3 regions of the Cellulomonas sp. H30R-01 genome follow, and region 1 is predicted to be linked to each of the others. Evidence: riboswitches for the same ligand, from Rfam matches in the RefSeq annotation. Region 1 holds a riboswitch; each other region holds the start of a gene.
The links. Region 1 has a riboswitch for S-adenosylmethionine ahead of GXP71_RS10405 (LLM class flavin-dependent oxidoreductase). Riboswitches for the same ligand answer to the same signal wherever they lie in the genome.
Positions count from the first base shown of each region.

Region 2: linked by a shared signal. The riboswitch ahead of GXP71_RS15855 (methylenetetrahydrofolate reductase) and the one ahead of GXP71_RS10405 (LLM class flavin-dependent oxidoreductase) in region 1 are both predicted to bind S-adenosylmethionine.
Region 3: linked by a shared signal. The riboswitch ahead of GXP71_RS14600 (NADPH-dependent FMN reductase) and the one ahead of GXP71_RS10405 (LLM class flavin-dependent oxidoreductase) in region 1 are both predicted to bind S-adenosylmethionine.

Region 1 covers NZ_CP048210.1:2,335,426-2,339,820, reverse strand. The annotation lists gene GXP71_RS10430 (hypothetical protein) at 1-39, shown strand, start outside; gene GXP71_RS10425 (hypothetical protein) at 95-547, shown strand; gene GXP71_RS10420 (CsbD family protein) at 570-761, opposite strand; gene GXP71_RS10415 (DUF4175 domain-containing protein) at 801-956, opposite strand; gene GXP71_RS10410 (nuclear transport factor 2 family protein) at 1,114-1,494, opposite strand; SAM riboswitch class IV at 1,628-1,741, shown strand; gene GXP71_RS10405 (LLM class flavin-dependent oxidoreductase) at 2,013-3,164, shown strand; gene GXP71_RS10400 (NtaA/DmoA family FMN-dependent monooxygenase) at 3,174-4,395, shown strand, end outside.
Region 2 covers NZ_CP048210.1:3,539,802-3,544,196, forward strand. The annotation lists gene GXP71_RS15840 (TetR family transcriptional regulator) at 1-781, shown strand, start outside; gene GXP71_RS15845 (DNA-3-methyladenine glycosylase I) at 957-1,514, shown strand; gene GXP71_RS15850 (hypothetical protein) at 1,762-1,977, shown strand; SAM riboswitch class I at 2,223-2,318, shown strand; gene GXP71_RS15855 (methylenetetrahydrofolate reductase) at 2,386-3,519, shown strand; gene metE (5-methyltetrahydropteroyltriglutamate--homocysteine S-methyltransferase) at 3,516-4,395, shown strand, end outside.
Region 3 covers NZ_CP048210.1:3,261,223-3,265,617, forward strand. The annotation lists gene GXP71_RS14590 (AAA family ATPase) at 1-897, opposite strand, end outside; gene GXP71_RS14595 (tyrosine-protein phosphatase) at 1,018-1,824, opposite strand; SAM riboswitch class IV at 2,026-2,135, shown strand; gene GXP71_RS14600 (NADPH-dependent FMN reductase) at 2,151-2,729, shown strand; gene GXP71_RS14605 (flavin reductase family protein) at 2,726-3,268, shown strand; gene GXP71_RS14610 (L,D-transpeptidase) at 3,411-4,298, shown strand.

The DNA.
Region 1 (4,395 bases):
ATGCTCAAGGAGTCGGCGACGCAGATCCTCGTGTCCTGACGGCCCGGGACGGAGGTCCGGTCCGCAGCGGTGGCGGCGGTGGCAGCGTCGGACCATGGGACGTGCAGCGCGCCGGTGGGTCGTGGGCCTCTCCGCGTTCACCCTCGTCGGGGTCGTCGCGGGGGTGCAGGGCTTCCTGTCGGGCGCGTTCGCGCCGCTCGTCGACGACCTCGAGCAGGTGCTGCCCCTCACCGGGCCGGTCGTGCCGGCCGTCGCGCTCGCGGTCCTCGTCGGTGTCCCGCAGACGCTCGTGCTCGTGACCGCGCTGCGACGGACGGCGGACGCGCCCGTCGTCGCGGCGGTGGGCGGCGCGGCGCTGACCGGGTGGGTCGCGGTGCAGCTGCCGCTCGTCGGCTGGACGTCGCCCGTGCAGTGGGCGTTCGCCGCCGTCGGCGTGGTCGAGTGCGTCGCCGGGCTGCGGATGCGCGCGGCGCGGGCGGAGACGCCCGGGGGACCGGCGGGGACGACGACGGGGACGGCCCGCACGGACCGTCCCCGTCGGAGCTGACCGGCCGAGCCGGTGCAGCGGTCTACTTGAAGGCGTCCTTGACGTCGTCGACGGCGTCCTTCGCCTTGTCGCCAGCCTGCTTGACGTTCGCGGACGTCTGGTCCGCCTGGCCCTCGGCCTCGAGGCGCTCGTCGCCGGTCGCGCGGCCGGTGCCCTCCTTGACCTTGCCCTTCGCCTCTTCGGCGGCGTGCTCGATCTTGTCGTCCAGACCCATGGGTCTCTCCTCTCGTGCGGGCGGTCGTGGGCGGGGGTGTCAGACGGCGCGACGGCCTCTGCCGACGAGCCAGCCGATGAGGCTGACGACGAGCAGGATGATGCCGATCCACAGCAGGACCTTCGCGGCCTCGACGGCGACGCCGAGGACGATCATCACCACGCCGGCGATGATGAGGATGAGCCACAGAGCCATCTGACTGCCTCTCTCGACCCGGTGGCCGGGGTTGGCCGCCGGACGTCCACGACCGCGTTCTCCAGTCGCAACTCCTTCATGGTCGTGCGACCAGGGGCGCGCCGCACGTCGGGCGGGCCCGTGCGAACGGTGGTACGCGGGGTGAGATGTCCGGACGTCAGCCGCCCGCCTGCGGGGCGGGCGGCTCGACGAGGTAGGTGCCGTGCCCCTCGACCACGAGCCCGTCGACGAAGCGCAGGACCTCGTCGACCACGCCGCCCGACTGGTTGCGGTAGCCGAGGACGAGCACGTCGACTCCCGCGTGCACGCGCTCGACGGAGAACCGCAGGTCAGGGACCTGCCGGAGGCCTTCCGTCCAGTAGGCCCGCAGGGCGTCCTTGCCGTGCACGACCCCCTGCGTCGCGGGCAGGAGCCGGGCGGCGACGGGCGACGTGAACACGACGTCGTCCGCGAAGTGGTCCAGCACGGCCTCGACGTCGTGCGCGTTCCAGGCGGCCACCCAGGCGGCGGCGAAGGCGTGCGGCTCGGGTGCGGACATGCCGGGCAGTGTGGCACCGCGGGGTGCGGATCGTGGACACCGTTGTCCGGCATGTGAGAACCGGGCCCGACGATACTTGACCTATCAGGTCGGGATTTCTAGTGTGCTCGTCACCGGGGTCACGCGACCTCGGGGTCATGAGCTCCAGCACCAAGCCCCGGCTCGCTGGACGGCAACCCTCCCGCGCGGCGGGGTGCCCCGGGTGACGACCAGGCCGTGAGCGCACCGCGCACGGCAACGGCGCGGACGCAGGCCCACGGCCTGCCGTGAGGAGAGAGCGATGAGCGGGCGAGCCCCCGGACGCGCAGCCGTCCTGACGTGTCGCTGTCGCCCCCTGCGCTCCTGTCGCACGCGCTGACACCCGCGCTACCGCCGCACCGACGGTCGGGGGCCGCAGCGCCCCGACCCCGCCGCCCGCCGACGCGGGCTCCCTCGTCCCACCCCACCGCCACGTCCCGGCACGGACGCGCCCTCGGCGCGCCCGCAACCGCCGTGCACCCCAGAGACGGACCCGCACCATGACCGTGACCCCCAGCACCCACCTCGGCCTCGACCTCTCCGACGCCGGCGCGCACCCCGAGGCGTGGCGCGCGACCGGCTCCGAGCCGCACCGCCTGTTCGACCCCGAGCGCCTCGGCCAGCTCGTCGCGACCGCGCAGCGCGCCACGCTCGACTACGTCCTGTTCGACGACGCGTTCGCGCTGCACACCAGCCGCAACACGACGCTGCGCGGCCGGCTCGACGCCGCGCTCGTCTCCGCCCGGCTCGCCCCGCGCAGCTCCGGGATCGGGCTCGTCGCGACCGTCGACACCACGCACACCGAGCCGTTCCACGTCGCCAAGGCGATCCAGACGATCGACCACGTGAGCCGCGGTCGCGCCGCCTGGCAGGTCGGCTGGTCCACGACCGACGAGGTCGCCGCCGCGTTCGGCCGCAAGCCCGCGCAGGACGAGGCCGACGCGGTCGCCGAGGCCGACGAGGCCGTCGACGTCGTGCGCAAGCTCTGGGACAGCTGGGAGGACGACGCCGAGATCCGCGACGTCCCGACCGGCCGGTTCGTCGACCGCGAGAAGATCCACCGCATCGACCACGACGGCGTGCGGTTCGCCGTGCGCGGCTCGTCGATCACGCCGCGCTCGCCGCAGGGCCAGCCGCCCGTCGTCGTGCGCGTCGGGTCCTCGTCGTCGTTCGCGCTCGCCGCGCACCGCGCCGACGTCGTGCGCATCCGCCCCGCCGACCGCGGCGACGCCGCGCGCCAGCGCGCCGAGATCCGGGCCGCTGCGGCCGCCGTCGGGCGCGACCCCGACGAGCTCCGCGTGGTGGCCGACCTGTTCGTGGTCCTCGGCGGGACCGAGCACGCCGCCCGCGAGCGGCTCGCGCTGCTCGACGCGCTGACGGCCCCCGGTCGGCGCACGCACGAGGGTGCCGCGCACGTCGGGACCGCGGCGGACCTCGCCGCGACGATCGAGGACTGGACGACGACCGGCGCGGTCGACGGCTTCACGCTGCGGCCCGCCGCGCTGCACACCGACGTCGACGGCATCGCCGACGAGGTCGTGCCGCTGCTGCGCGCAGCGGGCGTGTTCCGTGAGTCCTACCCGGGCACGACGTTCCGCGACACGCTCGGCCTGGCGCGCCCCGTCAGCCGCTACGCGACCGCGATCGCCTGAGCCGCCGAAATGACGAACCGCCCCCGCAAGCAGATCCACCTCGGCGCGCACTTCCCGGGTGTCAACAGCACCACGGTGTGGACCGAGCCCGACTCCGGCAGCCAGATCGACTTCGCGTCGTTCGAGCACCTCGCCCGCAAGGCCGAGGACGCCCGCCTCGACTTCTTCTTCCTCGCCGAGGGCCTGCGCCTGCGCGAGCACAAGGGGGAGATCTTCGACCTGGACGTCGTCGGCCGCCCGGACACGCTGCCCGTGCTCGCCGCGCTGGCCGCGGTCACCGACCGGCTCGGCCTGGTCGGCACGATCAACACGACCTTCAACGAGCCGTGGGAGATCGCCCGGCAGTTCGCGACGCTCGACGTCCTGTCCGGCGGCCGTGCCGCATGGAACCTCGTGACGTCGTCGGACGCGTTCACCGGCGCGAACTTCCGCCGCGGCGGGTTCCTGCCCTACGCCGAGCGGTACGAGCGGGCCGCCGAGCTCGTCGCGGTCGCCCGCGCGCTGTGGGACTCGTGGGACGACGACGCCGTGCTCGGCGACCGGGCCGCCGGCGCGTTCCTGCGCGACGGGGCCGTGCGCGAGGTCGAGCACGTCGGGACGCACTTCCAGGTGCGCGGCACGTTCCCGACGCCGCGCGGTCCGCAGGGCCACCCGGTGCTGTTCCAGGCGGGCGACTCGGCCGACGGCCGCGACTTCGCGGCGGCGACCGCCGACGTCGTCTTCTCGATGCACTCGACGTTCGAGGACGGTCAGGCGTTCTACCGGGACGTCAAGGGCCGGCTCGCCGCGCTCGGGCGCACCGAGGAGTCCCTCAAGATCCTGCCCGCGACGACCGTCGTGCTCGGCGACACGCTCGCCGACGCCCAGGAGCGGGCCCGGGTGATCCGGCGCCAGCAGGTCTCGGGACCGGGCGCGATCGCGTTCCTCGAGCAGGTGTGGGGCGTCGACCTCACGTCGTACGACCCCGAGGGACCGCTGCCGGACGTCGAGCCCGACGTCGACAACGCCGACATCACGCGCGGGCGCGTCCGGCACGTCAAGGACCCGCGTCCCGTCGTCGCGCAGTGGCGCGCCCGCGCCGAGGCCGACGGGCTCTCGATCCGCGACCTCGTCATCGCCGTCACGACGCGCGGCGGGTTCGTCGGGACGCCCACGCAGGTCGCCGACGCGATCGACCGGGCCGTCCAGGAGGACGCGAGCGACGGCTTCATCCTCGTGCCCCACCTGACGC
Region 2 (4,395 bases), 1.2 Mb from region 1:
CCGGGCCGGGACCGCGCCCGCCACCACGACGGTCGACGCGTCCGCGCTCCCGCCCGACCTGGCCGTCCTGTGGCGCTCCCCCGAGCCACCCCGGCGCGGCCCCCGGCCGAGCCTCACGCTCGACCAGATCGCCGACGCCGCCATCGCGCTGGCGGACGCGGAGGGCATCGGGGCGGTGTCGATGGCGCGGCTCGCGGAGTCGCTCGGGTTCACGACCATGTCGCTCTACCGCTACGTGGCGTCGAAGGACGAGGTCGTCAGCCTCATGTCCGACCGCGCGAGCGGCCGGCCACCCGCCGTGGGGCGCGAGGTCGGCGACTGGCGCGCGCGCATCGAGCTGCTCGTGTCGATCCAGCAGCCGGTCCTGTTCTCGCACCCGTGGCTCGCGCAGACGGGCACCGTCCTGCACGCGGTCGGGCCCAACCGGCTCGCCTGGATGGAGGCGATGGTCGCGGCCCTCGAGGACACGCCGCTCGACGAGGCGACCAAGGTCACGGCCGTCGGCACGATCGCGAGCCACCAGCTGGACGAGCTGCGGCTGTTCGCCTCGTGGACCGACCGGGAGCGGGCCGTGCAGGAGGCGACGTCGCGGTCCTACGACATGGACGGGATGCTGCTGGCCGTCGCGACGCCCGACGAGCACCCCGCGCTCGTCCGGGCCGCGAGCGCGGGAGCCTTCGGTGCCGCGATGGAGGACGGCCCGGTCTCGTTCGGCACGACCCTGCTGCTCGACGGCATCGCGGCGCTCATCGCACGGGCGGAGGGTCGCACGGGATCGTGACTCTCACGCCCGCCGCGAGCCGTCCACAGCCCGCGTCGGCGCACCGGCACCGCCAGCCGTCGACGCCCGCCCGCGCGGTGTCGGCGTCCCGCGCCAGACTGGCGCCGTGCCCACGCAGACCCCCGACGCCGCCGCGACGCCCGACGTCCCCGCCGCCACCCCGGCACGCCCGCTCGTGACGGGCCGGTGCTTCGGCGACGGCGACCCCCTCTACGAGCAGTACCACGACGAGGAGTGGGGGCACCCGGTCCACGGGGAGCACGCGCTCTTCGAGCGGCTGGCCCTCGAGGGGTTCCAGTCGGGGCTCGCCTGGATCACGATCCTGCGCAAGCGTCCCGCCTTCCGCGCGGCCTTCGCCGACTTCGACCCCGAGGTCGTGGCCGGGTTCGGCGACGGCGACGTCGCACGCCTCATGGCCGACGCCGGCATCGTGCGGAACCGCGCGAAGATCGAGGCGACGATCGCCAACGCCCGTGCGCTGCGGGACCTGCACGCGCAGGGACGCACGCTCGACGAGGTCCTGTGGTCCCATGCACCCGACCGCGCCGACCACGTCCGGCCCGCGACCTGGACGGACGTGCCGGCCGTGACCCCGGAGTCACGCGCGCTCGCGCGCGAGCTCAAGTCGCTCGGCTTCCGGTTCGTCGGACCCACGACCGCCTATGCCGCGATGCAGGCGTGCGGGCTGGTCGACGACCACCTCGCGACGTGCCCGTCGGTGACGGTGCCCTGACGCGCGCCTGCTCCGCCGCCCACGGTGCCGCCGCGCGGAGCACGACGGCCGACGTCCGACGAACCCGGGCGGCCGCGGACCACCGCGTCCGACGAACCCGGGCGGCCGCGGACCACCGCAGCCGACGCACCCTGGTGGCGGTCGACGACCGCTCCGCGCGGCGCCCACGGGAGGCTGCTGCTCCCGTCGAGTGACGCCTCGGCGCGCACCTCCGACCCTCTTTCGGGTGGAGGTTAGGATGCCCGGCATGACGGACACGACGGACCCCGACGGGCGGCTCGACGCCGTGCGCGGGGCCGCCGCCGCGATGTCCACCCCCTCGGACGTCGACGCCGAGGTGCTGGCCGCCGTCCAGGACGGCCTGCTCGGTGTCGTGGCCGGGTCGCCGACCTCGTGGTTCGACGTCCCGACGCAGCGCAGCCGGCTCCGGCCCGGCCACCTGACCCCGCGCCGCCGCCGCTGATCCGAGGGGTGGACCGGACGCCCTCCGGTTCTGCCGTCGTCATCCCGCGTCGCCGGGCACGGTCCGCCACCGCGCGTGATCGACCGTCGGTGCGTCGACGCCGCGACGCCAGGGAGGAGGCCAGCGAGTCCGACGGCTCTCGACCGCGACGTTCCCACCTCGACGGACCGCTTGCCGCGCGGACGCTGGCGTCTCACCGGTCGAGCAACGTTGCCCACCATGTGGTCGGCGGTCTAGCATCTCGACAACCATCCAGAGCGGCCGAGAGACCTGGCTCGACGACGCCGCAGCAACCCCCCTCCTGGCGAGGGTGTGGGTGCTTCCGCCAGGGTCGATGGAGTGAACGATGCCGCAGCACCCCGCGTGCCCCCGCGACCCCCGCGCGGGCCGACCGACGCCGGTCGTCCGGTGAGCGTCCCCGTCGTGGACGCGCTGCCGGGCACGGTCGACCAGACCGGCACCGTCGCCGACACCACCCCGCGTCGGACGACCGGCCCGCACGTGGCGCCCGACCGCCCGCTCGCCGCGATCGACCGGCCGACGGTGTCGTTCGAGCTCTTCCCGCCGCGCAACCCCGACGCCGCACCGCGGCTCTGGGAGACGATCCAGCGGCTCGGCGAGGCGCACCCCGACTTCGTGTCGGTCACGTACGGCGCCTCGGGCCGCACCCGCGTCACGACCCGCGCGCTCGTCAGCCGGCTCCTGCGCGAGACGTCGCTCAACCCCATCGCGCACCTCACCTGCGTCGGCACGTCGCGCGACGAGATCACGGCCATCGTCGAGGAGTTCCTCGACGAGGGTGCGCGTTCGTTCCTCGCGCTCCGCGGCGACCCGCCCGCGGGGCAGGACGACTGGCAGCCGCACCCGGACGGCGTGAACACCGCGAGCGAGCTCGTCGCGCTGCTGCGCGAGATCGAGTCGCGCCGGTGCGCGGGCAGCCCGTCGCAGGCCGTGCGCGCCCGGGTCCGGCCCCTGTCGGTCGCCGTCGCGGCGTTCCCCCGCGGCAACGCGGCGACGGGCGGCACGCGCGCCCAGGACGTCGCGTCGCTGCTCGCGAAGCAGGAGGCCGGCGCGGACTTCGCGATCACGCAGGTGTTCTTCGACGCCGAGTCGTACCTCGGGCTCGTCGCCGAGGCGCGCGACGCGGGCGTCACCATCCCGATCATCCCGGGCATCATCCCCAGCACGGACCCCGCACGGCTGCTGCGCGTGCAGGACCTCACGGGTGTGCCCGTCCCGCGCGACCTGCTCGACCTGCTCGGGTCCGCGGACGACGACCTCGAGCGGCACCGTCGCGGCATCCGCGCCGGCGTCGACCTCGTCCAGGGCGTGCTGGACGGCGGCGCCCCGGGCGTCCACCTCTACACGTTCAACCAGCACCACGCCGCGCTCGACCTGCTCGAAGGAGCGGGTCTGGACGGCGGGGCCCGCACCGGCCGCAGCGCCGTACCCGTCACGGCCCCCACCGCGACGACCCCCGGCACACCCGGACCGACCACGACGGCACCCGACCCGACCCACGAGGGACAGACACCGCGATGACCACCACCCCCACGTTCCCCGCCGGCTCCGTCCTGGGCTACCCCCGGATCGGTCCCCGTCGCGAGCTCAAGAAGGCGATCGAGGCGTTCTGGGCCGGCCGCTCCTCCGCCGACGAGGTCGAGGCCGTCGCCGCCGACCTGCGCCGCCGCACCCGCACCCGCCTGGCCGAGCTCGGCCTGCGCACCGACGTGCCCGCGATCCCCAGCGCGTTCTCGTTCTACGACCACGTGCTCGACGCCGCGACCGTGCTCGGCGCGATCCCGCCGCGCTTCGCCGACCTGGTCGACGCCGACGGCCGTCTGGACCTCGCGGGCTACTCGACGGTCGCGCGCGGCCGCGGCGACGACCTGCCGCTCGAGATGACCAAGTGGTTCGACTCGAACTACCACTACCTGGTCCCCGAGATCGGCCCGGACACCGAGTTCCGCTACGCGAGCGACCGCCCGGTCCGCGAGTTCGCCGAGGCGCTGGCCGAGGGCGTGCTCACCCGCCCGGTCATCGTCGGCCCGGTGACGTTCCTCGCGCTCGCCAAGGCCGCCGAGGGTTCGCCGGACGACTTCGCGCCGATCGACCGCCTCGCCGACGTGCTGCCGGTCTACGCCGCGCTGCTGCGCGACCTCGCCGCCGCCGGCGCGACGTGGGTCCAGCTCGACGAGCCCGCGCTCGTGTCCGACTCGATCGACGTGCCCGTCGAGCGCCTGCTCGCGTCGGTCACCGAGGCGTACGGCGCGCTCACCGCGGTCGAGGGCCGCCCGGCGCTGTTCGTCGCCGCGCCGTACGGCGACCTGCGCGACGCGCTCGGCGTGCTCGCGGCGACCGACGTCGAGGCCATCGGCGTCGACCTGGTCCGCGGCCCCGCCCCGACGCAGGCCGTTC
Region 3 (4,395 bases), 930 kb from region 1:
CGGTGCGCGTCCGGGGCGGCGCTGGCGGATCTGGCGCGTCGCGGGGAGGAACAGGTTCACCGCGGCGACCAGCCGGTTGTACGCCTTGTCGCCGCCCGTGGGCTCGTCGAACGACTGCATCTGCACGAGGAGCTCGTTGACGACGCCGCCCGTGCCCTCGCTCATCATCGCGTTCGTCACGAGGCCCGGCGCACCGGCGGACGCCGCACCGACGAGGGTCCGCGACGACGACGCCCCGAGCATCCCGCCGCGGCGCAGCGCGATCGCGTCGATCTCCTCGATGAACCCGATCGCCCCGCCCTCGGTGCGTGCCGCGCGGCGCAGCGCCCGGAAGTACGCGCGGATCTTGCGCGCCGTCGCGCCGTAGTACATCGACTGGAACGACGTCGCCGACACGAACAGGAACGGGACGCCCGCCTCTGCGGCCATCGCCTTCGCGGTCATCGTCTTGCCGGTGCCGGGCGCGCCCTCGAAGAGCAGTCCGCGCCGCGGGGTGCCGCCCATCTGGTCGGCGAACTGCCGGTGCGTCTGGAACAGGTCGATCGAGCGGCGGACGTCCTCCTTCACCGGGTCGATCCCGATGACGTCGTCGAGCCGGACGTCGACCTGCTCGGGCCGGTAGGTGAGGTGCGGCGACCGCGCGGACCCGACCTGCGTGCCGACGAGCAGGAGCAGCATCGCCCCGAAGAACAGGACCGGGACCAGGATCAGCGGGTCGACCGCCGGGAGCGACGGCAGCGGGTCGCGGCCCAGCAGCGCGCTGACGATCACGTACGCCTCGGCCGCGAGCACGAAGGCGGCGAGCCGGTAGACGCGACGACGGCGCATGCGCTCGCGGTCGAGCGCGATGTCGTGCGCACCCTTGCGGATCGGGGAGACCAGCTCGTCCTCGTGCATGCGTCCGCCTTCCGTCGGCTCGGTCGCACCATCGTCAGCGCCCGTCGGAGGCCCGGCAACATCGGACATACCGGACCACCCGAACGGACCAACCGGACGAACCGTGCGGCGCGGCCTCTGTCAGGCGTCGGCGCGCAGGGTGCGCCGCAGCGCCTCGACCTCGAGGGGCGTGAGCCCGAGCCCGTCGGCGAGGTACCCGTCGAAGGACCCGAACCGGGCTTCGACCGTGTCGAGCGCGGCCCGCAGGTAGTCCTCGCGCACCTCGAGGAACGGGGAGACGAGAGCCGGGTTGCCGCCCGCGGCCTCGAGCTGCGCGAGCAGTGGCGCGAACGTCGCCCGGACCGCCGGGTTGACGGCGAGGAACTCGTCCGTCGCGCCGTCCTCGTCGACTCCTGCCGCGAGCAGCAGCACGGTCGCGGCCCATCCCGTGCGGTCCTTGCCGGCTGTGCAGTGGAAGAGCACCGGGGTGCCCTGCGCGTCGATCACCGTGCGCGCGAACGTCGCGTAACCCGCGAGCGCCGCGGGCGAGGACACCAGCCGGCGGTACGTGGCGCGCATCTGCTCGGGGACGTCCATGCCGTCGAGCGTCTCGAGGAGTACCGCCGGGCGGGTGAGCAGCGTGGCGGCCTGGGCGGCGGCGTTCCCGGGGAGATCGGCGAGCACGTCGAGCTCGACGAGCCGCGCGCCTGCGGGCAGCCGCTCGGGACGTGCCTCGCGTTCGGCGGCGGTGCGCAGGTCGACGACGGTGCGCACGCCGAGCGCGGTGAGCACGGGGTCGTCGGGCACGCCGTCCGACGTGAGCTCGGCCGAGCGGAACGCGACGCCGCGCGCGACGGTCCCGCCGTCCGCGGTCGGGCGGCCGCCGAGGTCACGGAGGTTGGTCACGGCGGTCGCGGGGAGCACGTGCGGGTCGACGACGTCCGTCATGCGGCGATCGTGGCACGGCGGCGGCGAGCCGGCGACGCTCGCGCGGTCCCGGGCCCGGTCCCGGTCGCGGTCGCGGCGAGGCCGTGACGCCCGCGCGATCCGGCGAAGAGACGCGAAATCCCGACCGGTCTTGTCCGCATATCGAGAAGGAGTCGCCCGACCCCTTGCCGTCGGCGCGACCGCTGGTAGAAACCGCGGCCAGGTCACGAGCACCAGCACGCAAGCCCCGGCTCGCTGGTCAGCAACCCCTCCACGACGGGGTGCTCCGGGAGATGACCAGGCCGCACCACCCGGTGCGGCAAGCGTGAACGTGAAGGAGCCGCACCGTGAGCCACCCGACCGGTCCGAGCGTCGTCGCCCTCGTGGGCAACCCGCGCCCGGCCTCCCGCACCCGCAGCACCGCCGAGCACGTCGCCGGCCGCCTGCTGCCGCACCTCGGCGCCGACCCTGCCGGCCCCACCACCGCCGGCGTCACGACCGTCGACCTCGCCGACGTCGCGGGCGAGCTGTTCGCCCCCGAGCGCCCGGCCGCCGACGCCGCGCTGCGGACCGTCGCCGCCGCGGGCGTGCTCGTCGTCGCGACGCCCGTCTACAAGGCGTCGTACACCGGGCTGCTCAAGGCGTTCCTCGACGGGTACGGCCCCGACGGTCTCGCCGGGGTCGTCGCGGTCCCGCTCGTCGTCACCGGCTCGCCCGCGCACGCGCTCGTCGGCGAGGTGCACCTGCGCCCGCTGCTCGTCGAGCTCGGCGCGAACGTCCCGACGCGCGCGCTCGTCGTCACCGAGGCCGACCTGCGGGACACCACGGCGCTCGACGCCGTGGTCGACCACTGGCTCGACCGGGCCGCCGAACCGCTGCGCCGCGCCGTCCGCGACGCGGCCGACCTCGCGGAGGCGCTGCGATGACCGCCGAGATCCTGCGCGCTCTCGACGCCGACCTCGTCCAGCAGGACGAGCAGCAGCTCACACCCGACGCGTACAAGGAGGTGTTCCGCCGCCACCCCGCGGGCGTCGCGGTCGTGACCCTCACCGACGGCGACCGGCTCGTCGGGTTCACCGCGACGTCCGTCATCTCGGTGTCGGCCGCGCCGCCGCTGCTCGCGTTCTCGCTCGCGTCGACGTCGTCGTCCTGGCCGGCCGTCTCGCGGGCCCGGACGCTCGCGATCAGCTTCCTGTCCGGCGCGCAGGACGACGTGTCCGCCCGCTTCGCGACCAGCGGCATCGACCGGTTCGCCGCAGGCGGCTGGACCGCGTTGCCGACCGGCGAGCCCGTGATCGAGGGCGCCGTGTCGTGGGTGCGCGGGCGCGTCGTGCAGCGCACACCCGTCGGTGGGTCCTACCTGGTGTCGGTCCGCGCGCTCGCGCACGGCACGACCGACGAGGTGGCCCCGCTCGTCTACCACGACCGCACGTACCACCGGATCGGGGACGCGACCGCGATCTGACGCGTCCCGGCGAGCTGCCCACCGCCACCGGCGAGCCCCGCGCACCCCTCGCGCGGGGCTCGTCCGCGTTCTCGCGGCGCTCGCGCCTTTGCCGCGCGGACCCCCGCTGACGGACGATGGGATCCCGACCCCGGAGGTCCTCGTGCGCACGTCCGTCCCCGCCAGCCGCCGCGCGGCCGGTGCGGCCGTCGCGCTCGCGCTCGCCGTCGGGGTGGCCGGGTGCGCCACGGACAGCCCTGTCGCGGCTCCCCCGCCCGTCGAGCTCGCCGCACCCGTCGCGGTCGCCAAGGCCGCCGCGCCCGCGCCACCCCCGCCCGTCGACCTCGCGACGCTGCCCGTGGTCGACGTCCTGCACGTCGTCCCGGGGCTGCCCGGAAGCGAGGGCCTGACGCCGCTCGAGAACGACGATCCGTCGCTCGGCCGGTGGCGGACCGTCGTCGTGTCCGAGCCGACCGCGGTCCACGCGAGCGTCGGCGGCCCCGCCGTCGGCGTCCTGCCGACGGACGTGCTCGGCGCCGCGAACGTGCTGCCCGTCGTCGACGAGGCCGCCGGCTGGGTGCGCGTGCTCCTCGCGACGCGCGGCGCGCTCCCCCGCGAGGACCGCGCGCAGGTCAACGGCCGCACGGGATGGGTCCGCACGACCGACCTGATGCCGTCGGGCACCGACTGGTCGGTCGTGGTCGACGTCGCGGCGCAGACGCTCACCGTCGACGACGGCACGTCGGTGCGCACGTTCCCCGTCGTCGCGACGGGTGCTCCCGCGACCCCGACCCCGCACGGGCCGGCGTTCCTGCTGGGGCTGCGCTGGTCGGAGCCGGGGACGACGACCCCGCGCGTCCTGCCGCTGTCGACGCAGAGCGAGACGATCGACCACTACGACAAGCCGACCGGCACGGCCGTCACCGCGATCCACACGACGACGCTCCGCGGCCGCGGCGCCGTGTCGAACGGGTGCGTGCGGGTCACCGACGACGTGCTCGACGTGCTGTGGCAGGCGCCCGCCGGGACGGTCGTCACCACCGTCGGCTGACCGGCCGGGGCCGGCGCCGACGCAGCGGGAGGTGGGCCCGTCGCCGGGCGCCCGGTGACCGTCACGCCGTCCCGCCGTCCCGCCGACCGCCGCGGAC